3 regions of the Streptomyces sp. R818 genome follow, and region 1 is predicted to be linked to each of the others. Evidence: riboswitches for the same ligand, from Rfam matches in the RefSeq annotation. Region 1 holds a riboswitch; each other region holds the start of a gene.
What was found. A riboswitch is a leader RNA that binds a small molecule or an ion and turns the genes downstream of it on or off. The one in region 1 is predicted to bind cyclic di-AMP.
Positions count from the first base shown of each region.

Region 2: it holds a riboswitch for cyclic di-AMP, as region 1 does, so the genes downstream of both, N5I75_RS24670 (C40 family peptidase) here and N5I75_RS26385 (M23 family metallopeptidase) in region 1, are expected to answer to the same signal.
Region 3: it holds a riboswitch for cyclic di-AMP, as region 1 does, so the genes downstream of both, N5I75_RS17560 (transglycosylase family protein) here and N5I75_RS26385 (M23 family metallopeptidase) in region 1, are expected to answer to the same signal.

Region 1 covers NZ_JAOCNE010000011.1:380,569-385,461, forward strand. The annotation lists gene N5I75_RS26365 (aspartate aminotransferase family protein) at 1-652, shown strand, start outside; gene N5I75_RS26370 (helix-turn-helix domain-containing protein) at 742-1,377, shown strand; gene N5I75_RS26375 (DUF6126 family protein) at 1,379-1,510, shown strand; gene N5I75_RS26380 (tyrosine-protein phosphatase) at 1,520-2,317, opposite strand; cyclic di-AMP (ydaO/yuaA leader) riboswitch at 2,636-2,822, shown strand; partial or broken gene N5I75_RS26385 (M23 family metallopeptidase) at 2,828-3,582, shown strand; gene N5I75_RS26390 (SGNH/GDSL hydrolase family protein) at 3,759-4,565, shown strand; partial or broken gene N5I75_RS26395 (MBL fold metallo-hydrolase) at 4,587-4,893, shown strand, end outside.
Region 2 covers NZ_JAOCNE010000010.1:133,001-137,893, forward strand. The annotation lists gene pcrA (DNA helicase PcrA) at 1-1,781, opposite strand, end outside; cyclic di-AMP (ydaO/yuaA leader) riboswitch at 2,022-2,207, shown strand; gene N5I75_RS24670 (C40 family peptidase) at 2,216-3,430, shown strand; gene N5I75_RS24675 (hypothetical protein) at 3,498-3,851, opposite strand; gene N5I75_RS24680 (C40 family peptidase) at 4,153-4,893, shown strand, end outside.
Region 3 covers NZ_JAOCNE010000006.1:260,067-264,959, forward strand. The annotation lists gene N5I75_RS17550 (cytochrome P450 family protein) at 1-43, shown strand, start outside; gene N5I75_RS17555 (transglycosylase family protein) at 211-1,299, shown strand; cyclic di-AMP (ydaO/yuaA leader) riboswitch at 1,481-1,627, shown strand; gene N5I75_RS17560 (transglycosylase family protein) at 1,632-2,339, shown strand; gene eno (phosphopyruvate hydratase) at 2,598-3,878, shown strand; gene N5I75_RS17570 (FtsB family cell division protein) at 3,988-4,482, shown strand; gene N5I75_RS17575 (DUF501 domain-containing protein) at 4,522-4,893, shown strand, end outside.

The sequences.
Region 1 (4,893 bases):
CGGCGACTTCTACGCCTACCAGCACGAGGACGGCGTCGAGCCCGACCTCGTCTGCGTGGCGAAGGCGCTCTCCGGCGGCTATGTGCCCGTCGGCGCGACCATCGGCAAGGACTGGATCTTCAAGAAGGTCTACTCGTCCATGGACCGCGTCCTGGTCCACTCCGCGAGCTTCGGCGCCAACGCGCAGGCCATGGCGGCGGGCCTCGCCGTCCTCTCCGTCATGGAGGACGAGGAGACGGTGGCCCACGCGCGCGTGATGGGCGAACTGCTCGCCGCCAAGCTCACCGCGCTGATCGACCGGTACGAGCTGCTGAGCGACGTGCGCGGGCGCGGCCTCATGATCGGCATCGAGTTCGGCCGGCCCAAGTCGCTCAAGCTGCGCAGCCGCTGGGCCATGCTCCAGGCCGCGCGCAAGGGCCTGTTCGCGCAGATGGTGGTCGTGCCGCTGCTCCAGAAGCACCGCATCCTGACGCAGGTCTCCGGCGACCACCTCGAAGTGATCAAGCTGATCCCGCCACTGGTGATCGACGAGGCCGACGTCGACCGCTTCGTGGAGGCGTTCACGGCTGTGATGGACGACGCGCACAGCGGCGGTGGCCTGATGTGGGACTTCGGCAGGACACTGATCAAGCAGGCGGTCGCCAACAGGTAGCCGGTGCCCTGCACGGTCTGTTTCAAAGGCGAGTTTGTCTCTGAGGCAAGAAATTTGCCTCTCGGGCAGGGCTCTGGCTCAATCGGAGTATGAGCCCTGCCCTGCCGGAGGAGGCTCCGGCCCCCGCCGAGCTGCCCGCCGTCGCACCCCAGCTGCGCGCCCTGCGCCGCCGCGCGGCCCTCACCCTGGAGGCCGCCGCCCGCTCCGCGGGGCTCTCACCCGCGCATCTGTCCCGCCTGGAGACGGGCCGGCGCCAGCCGTCGCTGCCGATGCTGCTCGCGCTCGCCCGCATCTACGGTACGACGGTCTCCGAACTCCTGGGCGAGACCCCCGCCGACCGTGACGCCGTGGTCCGTGCCGACGCCATGGAGGCCACCGAGGCCGGCGGCTGGACCTACTTCCAGGCCGGTTCCCCGGGGCGCGGCATGCAGGCCCTGCGGGTCCACGTGCCGTACGGCTCGCAGGGCGACATCGTCCGCGTCCACCCCGGCGAGGAGTGGCTCTACGCCCTCGAAGGCCGGCTCGACCTGCGCCTCGGCGACACGTCCTACCGGCTGGAACCCGGTGACAGCGCCCACTTCGACTCGCTCACCCCGCACCGGATCGCCGCCGCGGACCGGGGCGGGGCCGAGCTCCTCTTCGTCCACACCCTGTTGCAGAGCCCCACCGCCGCGCTGTGCCTCGGCCCGGCGGCCGGCCCGACCCGAGAGGCCCGAGAGGTCTGACATGGCTGAGAACCGGAACATCGAGGACAAGCTGCCCCGCGGCATCTGGGTGCGGGTCCTCGTCTACGTCTTCGCGGGCCACGCCCTGGCCGCCTTCATCTACATGCTCTTCACGCTGGGCGCGAACCAGTAGGGGCTCTTCTCAGTCGAGGAGGCGCTCGCGCAGCCGGTCGCGGTCGGCCGCGCCGAACCCGAGCCCCTCCTCGAAGTAGCGGTCCGTCGTGCCCCAGGTCTCCTCGATGGTCTCGAACGCCGCGCGCAGATAGTCGGCGCGGGCGTCGAAGAGCGGGCCGAGCAGCTCCATGACCTCGGGGGAGTAGGTGTCGGCCGTGGTGCCGCTGCGCCGCACCTTGTAGCGGCGGTGCTTGGCGTTCGACTCCAGGTAGTCCGCCTCGATGGCGTCCCGCTCGACGCCGACCGCGAGCAGTGTCACGGCGATCGACAGACCCGCGCGGTCCTTGCCCGCCGCGCAGTGCATGAGCGCGGGCACGCTGTCCTCGGCGAGCGCGTGCAGGACGCGGCTGTGCTCGGCGGTGCGCCCGGAGATGATCGCGCGGTACGAGGTGATCATGCGATTGGCCGCGCGGCCCTCGGAGAGCAGGGAACGCAGCTGGTCTATGTTCCCGTCGCGCACCATCTTCCAGAACTCGGCGCCGTCCGCCGGGTCGGTCAGCGGCAGGTTCACATTGCGCACGCCGGGCAGTTCGACGTCGGCGCCGTCGAGGCGCCGGTCCGCGTCGTTGCGGAAGTCGAAGATTGTGTGCAGGTTCAGCCCGGCGAGGAACGCGGCGTCCTCGGCGGTGGCGTGGGCGAGGTGGCCGCTGCGGTAGAGCACACCCGGACGCACGCGCCGGCCGTCCACGGTCGGAAGGCCGCCCACGTCACGGAAGTTGCGCACTCCGGTCAGCTCGGGCTCGGTGGACGGGACGTGCTGCGTCACGGGGGCTCCTCCCGGGTCGAATGCGCCCGCGTTGCTCGTGTCAGCGGGCGCCGGTCAGACGATACGACACGGCCCGCGAGGCACACCCCGACGGGAAGGGTGAGCAGGCTCATAACCGTGACCGTCCGTGGCGATCAACCGGCATTGCATTCTGCGGAATTCCTAAGCGGCGCAACGGCGGAAAAGGTCCCCCATTGACGCTGGGTGACACAGGAAACCCTTAGACGATCAAGAAATCGGGCCCTCCGGCGAATTCGCTGTTTGTCGCCGCCTTTGCCACTGCATTACGGTCACCATTCACTCCGGACGGAACGCCTAATCCTGCCGCCGCCCGGATTCCCGTACAACGACCCGTGACGGCAGGAGCGGGGGACCCACAGGCAGAACGCCGCCAGGGAATTCCCCCATGCGGCTAGGGGTGAAGCCGTGTCCCGTGCACCGGGGCGCGGCCGGGCAGCTCCAGCCCGAACCCGACAGCTCACCTCGTAGGCGACGGAGAGGAAGACCGGCATGCCCGCTCAGGGAAAGCACCGTCGCTCGAAGACCCAGCGCATCACCCGCGCCGCCGCCGTCGTCTCGGCCGGCGGGGCCGCGCTCGCCCTGCCGCTGATCGGCGCCGCCGGCGCCCACGCGGCGACCGGCGACACCACCGCGCAGACCTACACGGTCAAGTCCGGTGACACGCTCTCCAAGATCGCCGACGTGCAGAAGGTCGACGGCGGCTGGAAGAAGCTGTACGAGGCCAACAAGAGCGTCGTCGGCTCGGACGCGAACCGCATCAAGCCCGGCATGAAGCTCACGCTGAACGGCGCCGGGCAGAAGGCCTCCACCACGACCGCCACGAGCACGACCACGAACAGCTCCGGCTGGGTCAAGCCCGTCGACGGCTCGACCGGCACGGCCTACCACGCCTCCGGCTCGATGTGGTCCAGCGGCTACCACACCGGCACCGACTTCGTCGTGCCCACCGGCACCGCCATCAAGGCCGTCGGCCCGGGCACCGTCGTCTCGGCCGGCTGGGACGGCGCGTACGGCAACGAGGTCGTCATCCAGCACGCCGACGGCCACTACTCGCAGTACGCCCACATGTCGTCCCTCGGCGTCTCCGCCGGCAGACCGTGACCGCCGGCCAGCAGATCGGCCTGTCCGGCTCGACCGGCAACGTCACCGGGCCGCACCTGCACTTCGAGATCCGCACGTCCCCGAACTACGGCTCCGACGTGGACCCGGTCGCCTACCTGCGCGGCCACGGCGTCAGCATCTGACACCACCGCACCTGCGTGTTCTTCGGCGCCCGGGGTTATTCCCCGGGCGCCGAGTGTGTTTTCTCACCCCTCGTCAACCCCTGGTTACGATCGCGTAGGTCACACCCGAAGGTGAAAGATGTGTGGTCGTGGCAAACGAATCGAGAGCACTCAGCGGCGGAACGGTCAGCGCGACGATCAGCGGAGCGGCCGGCGGAACGATTCGGTCCTTCGCGGCCGTGGGGGACAGCTTCACCGAGGGCGTCGGCGACCCCGGCCCCGACGGGTCCTTCGTCGGGTGGGCCGACCGGCTCGCCGTCCTCCTCGACGACCGCGTTCCCGAGGACACCTTCAGTTACGCGAACCTCGCCGTACGCGGCAAACTCATCGACCAGATCGTCGCCGACCAGGTCCCGAAGGCCGTCGAGCTCGCCCCGGACCTCGTCACGATCGTCGCGGGCGGCAACGACATCATCCGGCCCGGCACCGACCCGGACGACGTGGCCGAGCGGTTCGAGAAGGCCGTCGCCCGGCTCGCCGACGCCGCCGGGACCGTCATGGTCGCCACCGGCTTCGACACCCGCGACGTGGCCGTCCTCAAGCACCTGCGCGGCAAGATCGCCACGTACAACATGCACGTACGCGCCATCGCCGACCGCTACGGCTGCCCCGTGCTCGACCTGTGGTCCCTCAAGTCCGTGCAGGACCGCAGGGCCTGGGACGAGGACCGTCTGCACCTCTCCGCCGAGGGCCACACCCGCGTCGCCCTGCGCGCCGCCCAGGCGCTCGGCCTCGACGTGCCCGCCGACCCCGAGCAGGCGTGGCCGCTCCTCCCGCCGCGCGGCACGTTCGCGGTGCGCCGCGACGACATCCACTGGGCCCGCGAGTTCCTGGTGCCGTGGATCGGGCGCAGGCTGCGCGGCGAGTCCTCCGGGGACCGCGTGACGGCCAAGGGCTTCCTGGACCCGCACCTCATCAAGGCGCATCTGGAGTCCGCCTCCTGACCTCCGTGCCCGCGGCACATAATGGAACACCCTGATCGATCAACGGGAGGCGCTGTGCCACGTTCCCTGACTCCCGGGCTGCGCTCCCTGCAGCCCGCAGCCTTCGGCGCCGAGGCCACGGGCGCCCGCCTTGCACGGATCCGCAGGTCGCCGAATTTCGCCGACGGGCAGTTCCAGAACCCGGAGGGCACCCGCACCAAGCCCGACGGTTCGATGCTCGACTTCGCGAAGCTCTACTTCCAGAAGGAGGAGCGGGCCAGGCGCGCCCCGACGGGCACCGTCCCCGTCCACGCCACCACCCTCGCCGACCTGGCGAAACCCGCCGCGA
Region 2 (4,893 bases), on a different contig from region 1:
TGCTCGAACTCCAGGGCGACGGCCGCGAGTTCCTGGAGGTTCTCGATGCGCGTCTCGTCCTGCGGGTCGGTGGAGGCCTGCAGTTCGGCGAGGTAGCCGGTGCGTTCGAGGACGGCCTCGAGGACCGTGGCCGGTCCGGCGCCGGACTCGACGATGGTCCGCAGGTCCTCCATGAGCGTGTTGAACCGCTTGACGGCGTTGGTCGAGCGGGCCGCCATGCCGTACGCCTCGTCGACGCGGCGCAGCGCCTGCGGGAAGGAGATCTTCTCGCGCTGGGAGAGCGCGTCGATCATGGCTTCGGCGCGGTCGCCGATGCCGCGCTTCGGCACGTTCAGGATGCGGCGCAGGGGGACGGAGTCCTCGGGGTTCGACAGGACCCGGAGGTACGCGAGGACGTCCCTGACCTCCTTGCGCTCGTAGAAGCGGACGCCGCCGACGACCTTGTAGGGCAGGCCGACGCGGATGAAGATCTCTTCGAAGACACGGGACTGCGCGTTGGTCCGGTAGAAGACGGCGACGTCGCCGGCCTTGGCCTCGCCCGCGTCGGTGAGCCGGTCGATCTCCTCGGCGACGAACTGCGCCTCGTCGTGCTCGGTGTCCGCGACGTAGCCGGTGATCTGGGAGCCCGCGCCCGCGTTGGTCCACAGGTTCTTGGGGCGGCGCGACTCGTTGCGCTCGATGACCGCGTTGGCCGCGCCGAGGATCGTCTGGGTGGAGCGGTAGTTCTGCTCCAGGAGGATCGTCGTCGCGTCCGTGTAGTCCTCCTCGAACTGGAGGATGTTGCGGATGGTGGCGCCGCGGAACGCGTAGATCGACTGGTCCGCGTCACCGACGACGCACAGCTCGGCGGGGTCGGCGTCCTCCCCCTCCGTGGGCCCGACCAGCTCGCGCACGAGGGCGTACTGCGCGTGGTTGGTGTCCTGGTACTCGTCGACCAGGACGTGGCGGAAGCGGCGGCGGTAGTGCTCGGCGACGTCGGGGAACGCGCGCAGCAGGTTGACCGTCGTCATGATCAGGTCGTCGAAGTCGAGGGCGTTGGCCTCACGAAGCCGCGACTGGTACATCGCGTACGCCTGGGCGACGGACTTCTCAAAGCCGTCGGCGGCGGTCTTGGCGAAGTCCTCCTCGTCGATCAGCTCGTTCTTCAGATTCGAGATCTTGGCGCTGAAGGACTTCGGCGGGAACTTCTTCGGGTCCAGCTCCAGGTCGCGGCAGACCAGGGCCATGAGCCGCTTGCTGTCGGCGGCGTCGTAGATCGAGAACGACGACGTGAAGCCGAGCTTCTTCGACTCGCAGCGCAGGATGCGCACGCAGGCGCTGTGGAAGGTGGAGACCCACATCGCGTTGGCCCGCGGGCCCACCAGGGACTCGACGCGCTCCTTCATCTCGCCCGCGGCCTTGTTGGTGAAGGTGATCGCGAGGATCTGGCCGGGGTGCACGCCGCGCTCGGCGAGGAGGTAGGCGATGCGGTGGGTGAGGACGCGGGTCTTGCCGGAACCGGCGCCCGCGACGATGAGCAGGGGCGAGCCGCCGTGCACGACGGCCGCCCGCTGGTTCTCGTTCAGCCCCTCGAGCAGCGCCGCCGGGTCGAGCGCCGGGCGGGGCGCGCCGCCGCGGTAGTACGCGTCCCTGGCCGGGGGCGCGTCGAACTTCCCGCCGAACAGGTCGTCCGGGATCGGCTCGGGCTCCGGTCCTTCGTGCTCGCTGTCGGGCGGCGGCGGGGGCCCATCGGTCCGGTTCTGGAGGCCCGCCAGGAAGCTGTCGTCAAAGAGGCTGCTCATCGCCGTACGAGTCTAGGCCGCCCCACTGACACGCCGCCCCCTCCTTCCGGACACCGCGCCCCGCTGTCGTCAACGTCACGGCGAAAGGCGGCTCCACGCGCGCGTGGAGCCACCCGCGTATGCCGAAGGTCACGAAAATGTATCGGGCATATCGAACAACGTCCTTCACAGCAGCAACACGAGTTGGCTACGGTGCTGCGCGGGCCGTCCGTCCCCACGACCGCGAGCGCCGCGGCGAGCGGGCAGCCCCCGCCGAGTCCCGTACGCCGTGAGGCAGGGAACCGGGGACCCACCGACCTTGGGGTGAATCGGCCCGAAGGCCCGTCGTCGATGTCAGCGGCATCGACAGCGGGCAGCAGGCCGTAGGGCAGCCTTCCGTACGCCCGAACCCGACAGCTAACCCGGTAGGCGGACCACGGAAGGAGTCGCCAGCCTTGGCGTCGCACCGCAAGCCGCGCACGCGCTCCCGGATGACCGGTGGCCTGCGCACCACCCCCGCGGTCGGGATCACGACCGCCGCCCTCACCTCGGTCGCCCTGCTCTCGCAGACCGCGCAGGCAGCGCCCGCGCCGGCGAGGCCGAGCCTCGAAGAGGTGCAGAAGAAGGTCGACAGCCTGTACCGGCAGGCCGAGACCGCCACGCAGAAGTACAACGCCGCCAAGGAGCAGGCCGACAGCAAGAAGCGGCAGGTCGACAGGCTCCTCGACGACATCGCGAAGCGGACCGACCAGATGAACACGGCCCGCCAGGAGCTGGGCCGGTTCGCCGCCGAGCAGTACCGGACGGGCGGGATGAGCGACACCGCGACGATGCTCCTCGCGGACGATCCCGAGGACTACTTCGCGCAGGACCGGCTGCTCAGCCGTATGACGGCCGACCAGAAAAAGGCCGTCGACGACTACCAGGAGCAGCAGCGGGCGACCGCGAAGAAACGCACCGAGGCGCAGGAGAACCTGCGTCAGCTCACCTCTTCGCAGACCGATCTCCGGACGTCGAAGCAGAGCGTGCAGTCGAAGCTCTCCGACGCGCGCGAGCTGCTCTCCAAGCTGACCGCGGAGGAGAAGCGGCGGCTCGCCGCGATCGAGAAGAAGAAGCAGGAGGCGGCCCGCAGACAGGCCGCCGAGCTGGCGGCGAAGCAGAAGGCCGAGGAGGAGCGCGAGCGCAAGGCGGCGGAGGAGGCGGCGGCCCAGGAGCAGGCCGACTCGGGCGCCGGGTCCACGGGGGCCACGGGGTCCACGGGATCGGGCTCGACGGGGTCGGACTCCTCCGGCAGCACCTCGTCCGGTTACGCGGCCAAGGCGGCGCAGGCGCTCGCCTTCGCCAAGGCCCAGGAGGGCAAGCCGTACGTGTGGGGGGCCACGGGCCCGGACTCGTACGACTGCTCGGGGCTCACCCAGGCGGCGTGGAAGGCCGCCGGGATCTCGCTGCCGCGCACCACCTGGGACCAGGTGGAGTTCGGCACGACGGTCGCGCTCTCCGACATCCAACCCGGTGACCTGGTCTTCTTCTACGACGACATCAGCCACGTCGGTCTCTACCTCGGCGACGGCATGATGATCCACGCGCCGAAGCCGGGCGCGTACGTCCGCGAGGAGTCGATCTACTACGACGGCACGTCCTCGATCCACAGCGTCGTGCGGCCCGCCTGACACCGGCCGGGCCGGGTTCGGGCGGTGCGGCACCGCCCGGCCCCCGGCCCCGGAGCACGTGCGGGGCTCAGGTCCAGAGCACGGCGATGAAGATGTTGGCGAGGGTGAGCCCGCCGACGGCCGCGAACAGGCCCTTCTCCGCCTTCTCCTCGTCCCGCTTCACGTAGACGATGCCGAGGATGACGACCAGGATCGCCAGCTTCACGCCGATCTTGATGTTGTTCACGGTGTTGTCGTCGGCCTGGTTGAGGCCGACGAGGGCGACACCGGTCACCAGCATGGTCAGGGCGCCGTGCAGCATCGCCTTGTTGAACCGGGCTTCGCCCCGGCCCAGCGCCGTCATCTGCGTGAGGAAGCCGCCGAGCAGCGCGGCGATGCCGATGATGTGCAGGCCGACGAAGAAATGGATGAGTACGTCCATGGTTGCGGAGCCTAATGGGGTGCTTGTCGCGCTCCGACAGCGGGCGGTGCCGGACAGCGGGCTGTCACTCTCCGCCACCACCCGCAACAAAGGGGGCAGTTGCGAACAATGCGCGGCCGACCCGTGACGCCGAGGTTTAGCGTCCTTGCTCAGGTGACCGGCTCCCCACCGCCGCCCGGGCCAGGGGCGGCAGCCGGACACCACCGCCGAGAAGAGGTCCGGCGGCGACCCGCTCCCCCTGTGCGGGTCGCCGCCGGACGTGCGAGCAGGCGGCAGTACGACCGGAAGGACGTGGCACTTCGTGCCGGCAGCGCATCGCAGGCCCCGCAAGCGTTCGCTCAATGGCAGTACGGTCCGCACCGCGGCCACCCTCGCCCTCGCCTCGGCGGCGTCCGTCACCGCCCTCGACGGCGGCGCGGCGCACGCGGAGCCGGACCTCACCCCCGCCCAGGTGAAGACGAAGGTGGACCGGCTCTACCAGGAGGCGGAGGTCGCCACCGAGAAGTACAACGGCGCGAAGGAGCGGGCCGGGCAGGCCCGCGAGCAGGTGTCCGCGCTGCAGGACGAGGCGTCGCGCAGGACCGACTCCCTGAACTCCCAGCGCCGGCGCCTCGGCGCGGTCGCGGCGGCCCAGTACCGCGCGGGCGGCGTGGACCCGTCCGTCCAGCTCCTCCTCTCCTCGAGCCCCGACCGCTACCTCGACCGGGCGTCGATGGCGGACCGCGTCGGCACACGGCAGGCGTCCACGATCGCGCGCGTCCGCAAGGAGCTGCGCGAGATCGACCAGCTGCGCACGCAGGCGGACGGATCGCTCGCCGTGCTCCGCGCCAAGCAGGCGGAGTTGAGGAAGCAGAAGAAGACGGTGACGGGGAAGCTGGCGGAGGCGCGTGCGCTGCTCGCCCGGCTGACACCGGCGGACCGGGCACGGGCGACGGGCGCCTCCGACCGGGCCTCGCGGTCGGACGTCCGGGGTGCGGCGAGCACGGCCGAGGCGGCCGGCTCCCGTGCGGCGGCGGCGATCTCGTTCGCGCGGGGCGCGCTC
Region 3 (4,893 bases), on a different contig from region 1:
AGTGCAGTTCACCCCCGAGCGCACCCGGGCGCACACCCACTGAACCTGACAGTTTCTCAACTTCGTGACTTTCACGTGATCTACGCTGCATCGACTTGTGACAAGCGTTCGAGTCCCGCTACGTTCACCAGTCATCGCGACACAGGCACAACCGGCACCACTCCCGCCACTCCTGTCGCGTGCTGCATCAGTCTCGCGAAAGGCAACCGCATGCTCTCCGGGAACGGTCGTCACCGTCGCCCTCGTCAGGCCCCCGCTCTGGTCGTCGCCGCCGGTGTCACCGGCAGCGCCATCGCGATCCCGCTGCTCGCGGCGACCGGCGCGAACGCCGCCTCCGCCACCACCTGGGACAAGCTCGCCGAGTGCGAGTCCGGCGGGCAGTGGAGCCTCGACGCGGGGGACGGCTACTACGGCGGACTGCAGGTGTCGCAGGAGACGTGGGAGCAGTACGGGGGCCTCGACTACGCCCCGAGCGCCGACGAGGCCAGCAGATCGCAGCAGATAGCCGTCGCCGAGAAGGCGCTCCAGGCCAAGGGGCCCGGCGTCTGGCCGAGCTGCTCCCTCGTGGCCGGTCTGACGCAGAGCGACGACGCGGCCGAGGTGGACCCGGGGGTGAGCGCCTCGCCGCGCCCGTCCGGCCTCGCCCAGTCGCCGCCGGACGCCTCCGGCTCGGCGCGCTCCTCGGATGCGTCGGCCTCGTCGAGTTCGTCCGGCTCCTCGGACACGTCGGGCTCTTCGGACGCGTCGGACTCCGCAGACTCCTCGGACTCCACAAGAGAGAAGAGTCACCAGGACTCGGGCGCGAGTGACGCGTCCGGCGCCGATGAGTCGAGCGCGGTCGGCGGCGACGGATCCGGCTCCGAGGACGGTGGGACGCCCGCCGCGTCTGACACCCCGTCGGCCGGAGCCACCGCCGATACCCGCGGTGACAAGGCGGGCGACGAGCCGAGCGGCACCGCCGAAGGTGACAACTCGGGCAAGTCCGGCCAGACGGACGCCACTTCCACCGTCGACCCGGACGCGTCCTCCGCCGGCCGCCACCGCGGCGACCGCGCCGCCGACGACACCGCCGTCTCCCGCCAGAGTGAGGGTCGTCACGCCTCCCGCGAGGAAGTCCGCTCCGAGGCCGCGTACACGGTCCGCTCCGGCGACAACCTGACGGACATCGCGGACGCGCAGAACATCGACGGAGGGTGGAATGCCCTCTATGACCTCAACAAGAAGACGGTCGGCGCCGATCCGGACCTCATCCTTCCTGGTCAGAGTCTGGATCTTGGCCTCGAAACGGATGAAAAGTAACTGAAAATTGGGGCGGGTTGAGGCGCCTATGTCCGCTTTTGCGAGAGTGAGACATGAGTCTCAAACACCCTGATCGTCTTTGAAATCGGGCGGATCGACTGCTTAACGTCGTCACCGCTCGCCACAGCGGGCCCCGACGGACGTCACGCCGAATCCTGCCAACGTCCGTACGGGAACAGTCGACGCGTAAGCGCCGTAGGCAGGAGCGGGGGACCCAAGGTAAGTGCCGGGAAACCGGCTTGGGGTTAAGCCGCGCACTAGGTTGCGCGCCGGACACTCACTGGTCCGCACCCGACAGCTCACCTCGTAGGCGTCGGTGAGGGGATTCCTTCATGCTGCTTTCCAGCAAGGGCAAGCACCGCCGCCCGTCCAAGGCCGTCCGTGTCGCCACGCTCGCCGGTGTCGCCGGTGCCGCCGTCGCCGTTCCGCTGATGGGTGCCACGGGCGCCTCCGCCGCCTCCACCTCCGAGTGGGACCAGGTCGCCTCCTGCGAGTCCGGCGGCAACTGGTCGATCAACACCGGCAACGGCTACTACGGCGGTCTGCAGTTCTCCGCCTCGACGTGGGCCGCGTACGGAGGCACCGCCTACGCGTCCTCCGCCGACCAGGCGTCCAAGGCGCAGCAGATATCGGTCGCCGAGAAGGTCCTCGCCTCGCAGGGCAAGGGTGCCTGGCCGAGCTGCGGTGTGGGCCTGTCCGGCGCCTCCACCGGCAACTCCGCTCCGGTCGAGTCGCAGTCCTCGCAGCAGCCGCAGCAGCAGGAGCGCTCGGAGTCCTCGACGACGACCCGCTCGCAGCCGCGTCAGCAGCCGCAGCAGCAGGCTCAGCCGCAGCAGGAGACCAAGAAGGACACCGTCACCACCCCGACCGGCAAGAAGGTCGAGAAGGGCGACGGCGAGTACAAGGTCGTCACCGGCGACACCCTCAGCAAGATCGCCGAGGCGCACGGCACCAACTGGCAGAAGGTGTTCAAGCTCAACAAGGACATCGTCGCCGACGCCGACCTGATCTACCCGGGTCAGCAGCTGCACCTCAAGTAAGACCCTTGGAGCACGACGACTCGGCATCGGCGGATGCCGGGCCGGCGCTCGCAACGGCCGCTCGCTCCGGCGACCCCCGTTCCGCCGCATCTGCGCGGCGGAACGGGGGTCGCCGTCTTTGTTCCGTTAAGAAACATTTCGCTATCGGCGTTGTCCACAACACGGGCGGTCGACTGGCTGATGCCCCTGGGCCGGTTAGGCTCAGGGTGCGGGCCACGCCGTCCGCACAGTTGTGTCACATCCCAGAAGGAGATGCTCGTGCCGTCCATCGACGTCGTCGTAGCCCGGGAAATCCTGGACTCCCGAGGCAACCCCACGGTCGAGGTCGAGGTCGGCCTCGACGACGGCAGCACGGGTCGTGCTGCTGTCCCGTCGGGCGCCTCCACCGGTGCCTTCGAGGCCATCGAACTCCGTGACGGTGACCCCAACCGTTACCAGGGCAAGGGCGTCGAGAAGGCCGTCCTCGCCGTCATCGAGCAGATCGGCCCGGAGCTGGTCGGCTACGACGCCACCGAGCAGCGCCTGATCGACCAGGCGATGTTCGACCTGGACGCCACCGACAACAAGGGCTCGCTCGGCGCCAACGCCATCCTGGGCGTCTCCCTCGCCGTCGCGCACGCCGCGTCCGAGGCCAGCGACCTGCCGCTCTTCCGCTACCTGGGCGGTCCGAACGCGCACCTGCTGCCCGTCCCGATGATGAACATCCTGAACGGCGGGTCGCACGCCGACTCCAACGTCGACATCCAGGAGTTCATGATCGCCCCGATCGGCGCGGAGTCCTTCTCCGAGGCGCTGCGCTGGGGCACCGAGGTCTACCACACCCTCAAGAAGGTGCTGAAGACCAAGGGCCTGTCCACCGGCCTCGGCGACGAGGGCGGCTTCGCCCCGAACCTGGAGTCGAACCGCGCCGCGCTCGACCTCATCCTCGAGGCGATCAAGGAGGCCGGTTACGTCCCCGGCCAGCAGGTCGCGCTCGCGCTCGACGTCGCCGCCTCCGAGTTCTACAAGGACGGCGTGTACGAGTTCGAGGGCAAGCAGCGCTCGGCCGCCGAGATGACCGAGTACTACGCCGAGCTGGTCGACGCGTACCCGCTCGTCTCCATCGAGGACCCGCTGTTCGAGGACGACTGGGCCGGCTGGAACACCATCACCGAGAAGCTCGGCGACAAGGTGCAGCTCGTCGGCGACGACCTGTTCGTCACCAACCCGGAGCGCCTGGCCCGCGGCATCGAGGAGAACTCGGCCAACGCCCTGCTCGTCAAGGTCAACCAGATCGGTTCGCTGACCGAGACCCTGGACGCCGTCGAGCTGGCCCAGCGCAACGGCTTCAAGTGCATGATGTCGCACCGCTCCGGTGAGACCGAGGACGTCACCATCGCCGACCTCGCCGTCGCCACCAACTGCGGTCAGATCAAGACCGGCGCCCCGGCCCGCTCCGAGCGCGTCGCCAAGTACAACCAGCTCCTGCGCATCGAGGAGATCCTGGACGACGCGGCGGTCTACGCCGGCCGCTCGGCCTTCCCCCGCTTCAAGGGCTGACCGTCCCCGGCGCCGCAGTTCCGTACGTCCCCGCACTCGGTCCCGTACCGTGTGCGGGGACGTACGCACGTAGGCAGCCGGACGGCTGGAACGGGGAGGCGACAGGCGAATGCCGGGAAAGGTACGGAGCAGAGGCCAGAGCGATTCGGCCCGCTTCTCCACCGCCACCCGCCTGCGCGTGCTCGGCGAGCAGACGGCCGAGCGCGTCTACCGCTCGCAGAACAAGCGCCAGGCCCGCCGCTCCCGGCTCACCGGGCGCGCGGCCCTGCTCGCCCTCGTCGTCTGCACCCTCGTGGTCGCCCTCGCCTACCCGATGAGGCAGTACGTGTCCCAGCGCGGCGAGATCGCGGACCTGCAGCGCAAGCAGCAGGAGGCGAAGGACCGCGTCGAGCGGCTGCGCGACGAGAAGGCGCGCTGGCAGGACGACGCGTACGCCGAGCAGCGGATCCGCGAGCGGCTGCACATGGTCATGCCCGGGGAGACCGGGTACGTGGTGCCCGACCCGCGCGCCACCGAGGACGGCCGGGACGAGCAGGGCGCGGCCGACCGCCCCTGGTACTCGAACGTCTGGGACGGCGTCGACAAGGCCGACCGCGCGAACTGACCACCACCGTCACCCCGCCCCACAAAGTGAAAGACAGGCATGGAAACGCCCCCGCCCCAGACCGAGCCCACCGCGCCCACGGACGCCGACATCCACGCGTTCAAGGAGCAGCTAGGCCGCCCGCCGCGCGGCCTGCGGGCCATCGCGCACCGCTGCCCCTGCGGCAACCCGGACGTCGTCGAGACGGCGCCGCGCCTGGAGGACGGCACGCCGTTCCCGACGACGTACTACCTGACGTGCCCGCGCGCGGCGTCCGCCATCGGCACCCTTGAGGCCAACGGCGTGATGAAGGAGATGACGGAGCGGCTCGCGACCGACCCGGAGCTCGCGCGCCAGTACCGGGCCGCGCACGAGGACTACCTCGCCCGCCGTGACGCCATCGAGGTCCTGGAGAACTTCCCGAGCGCGGGC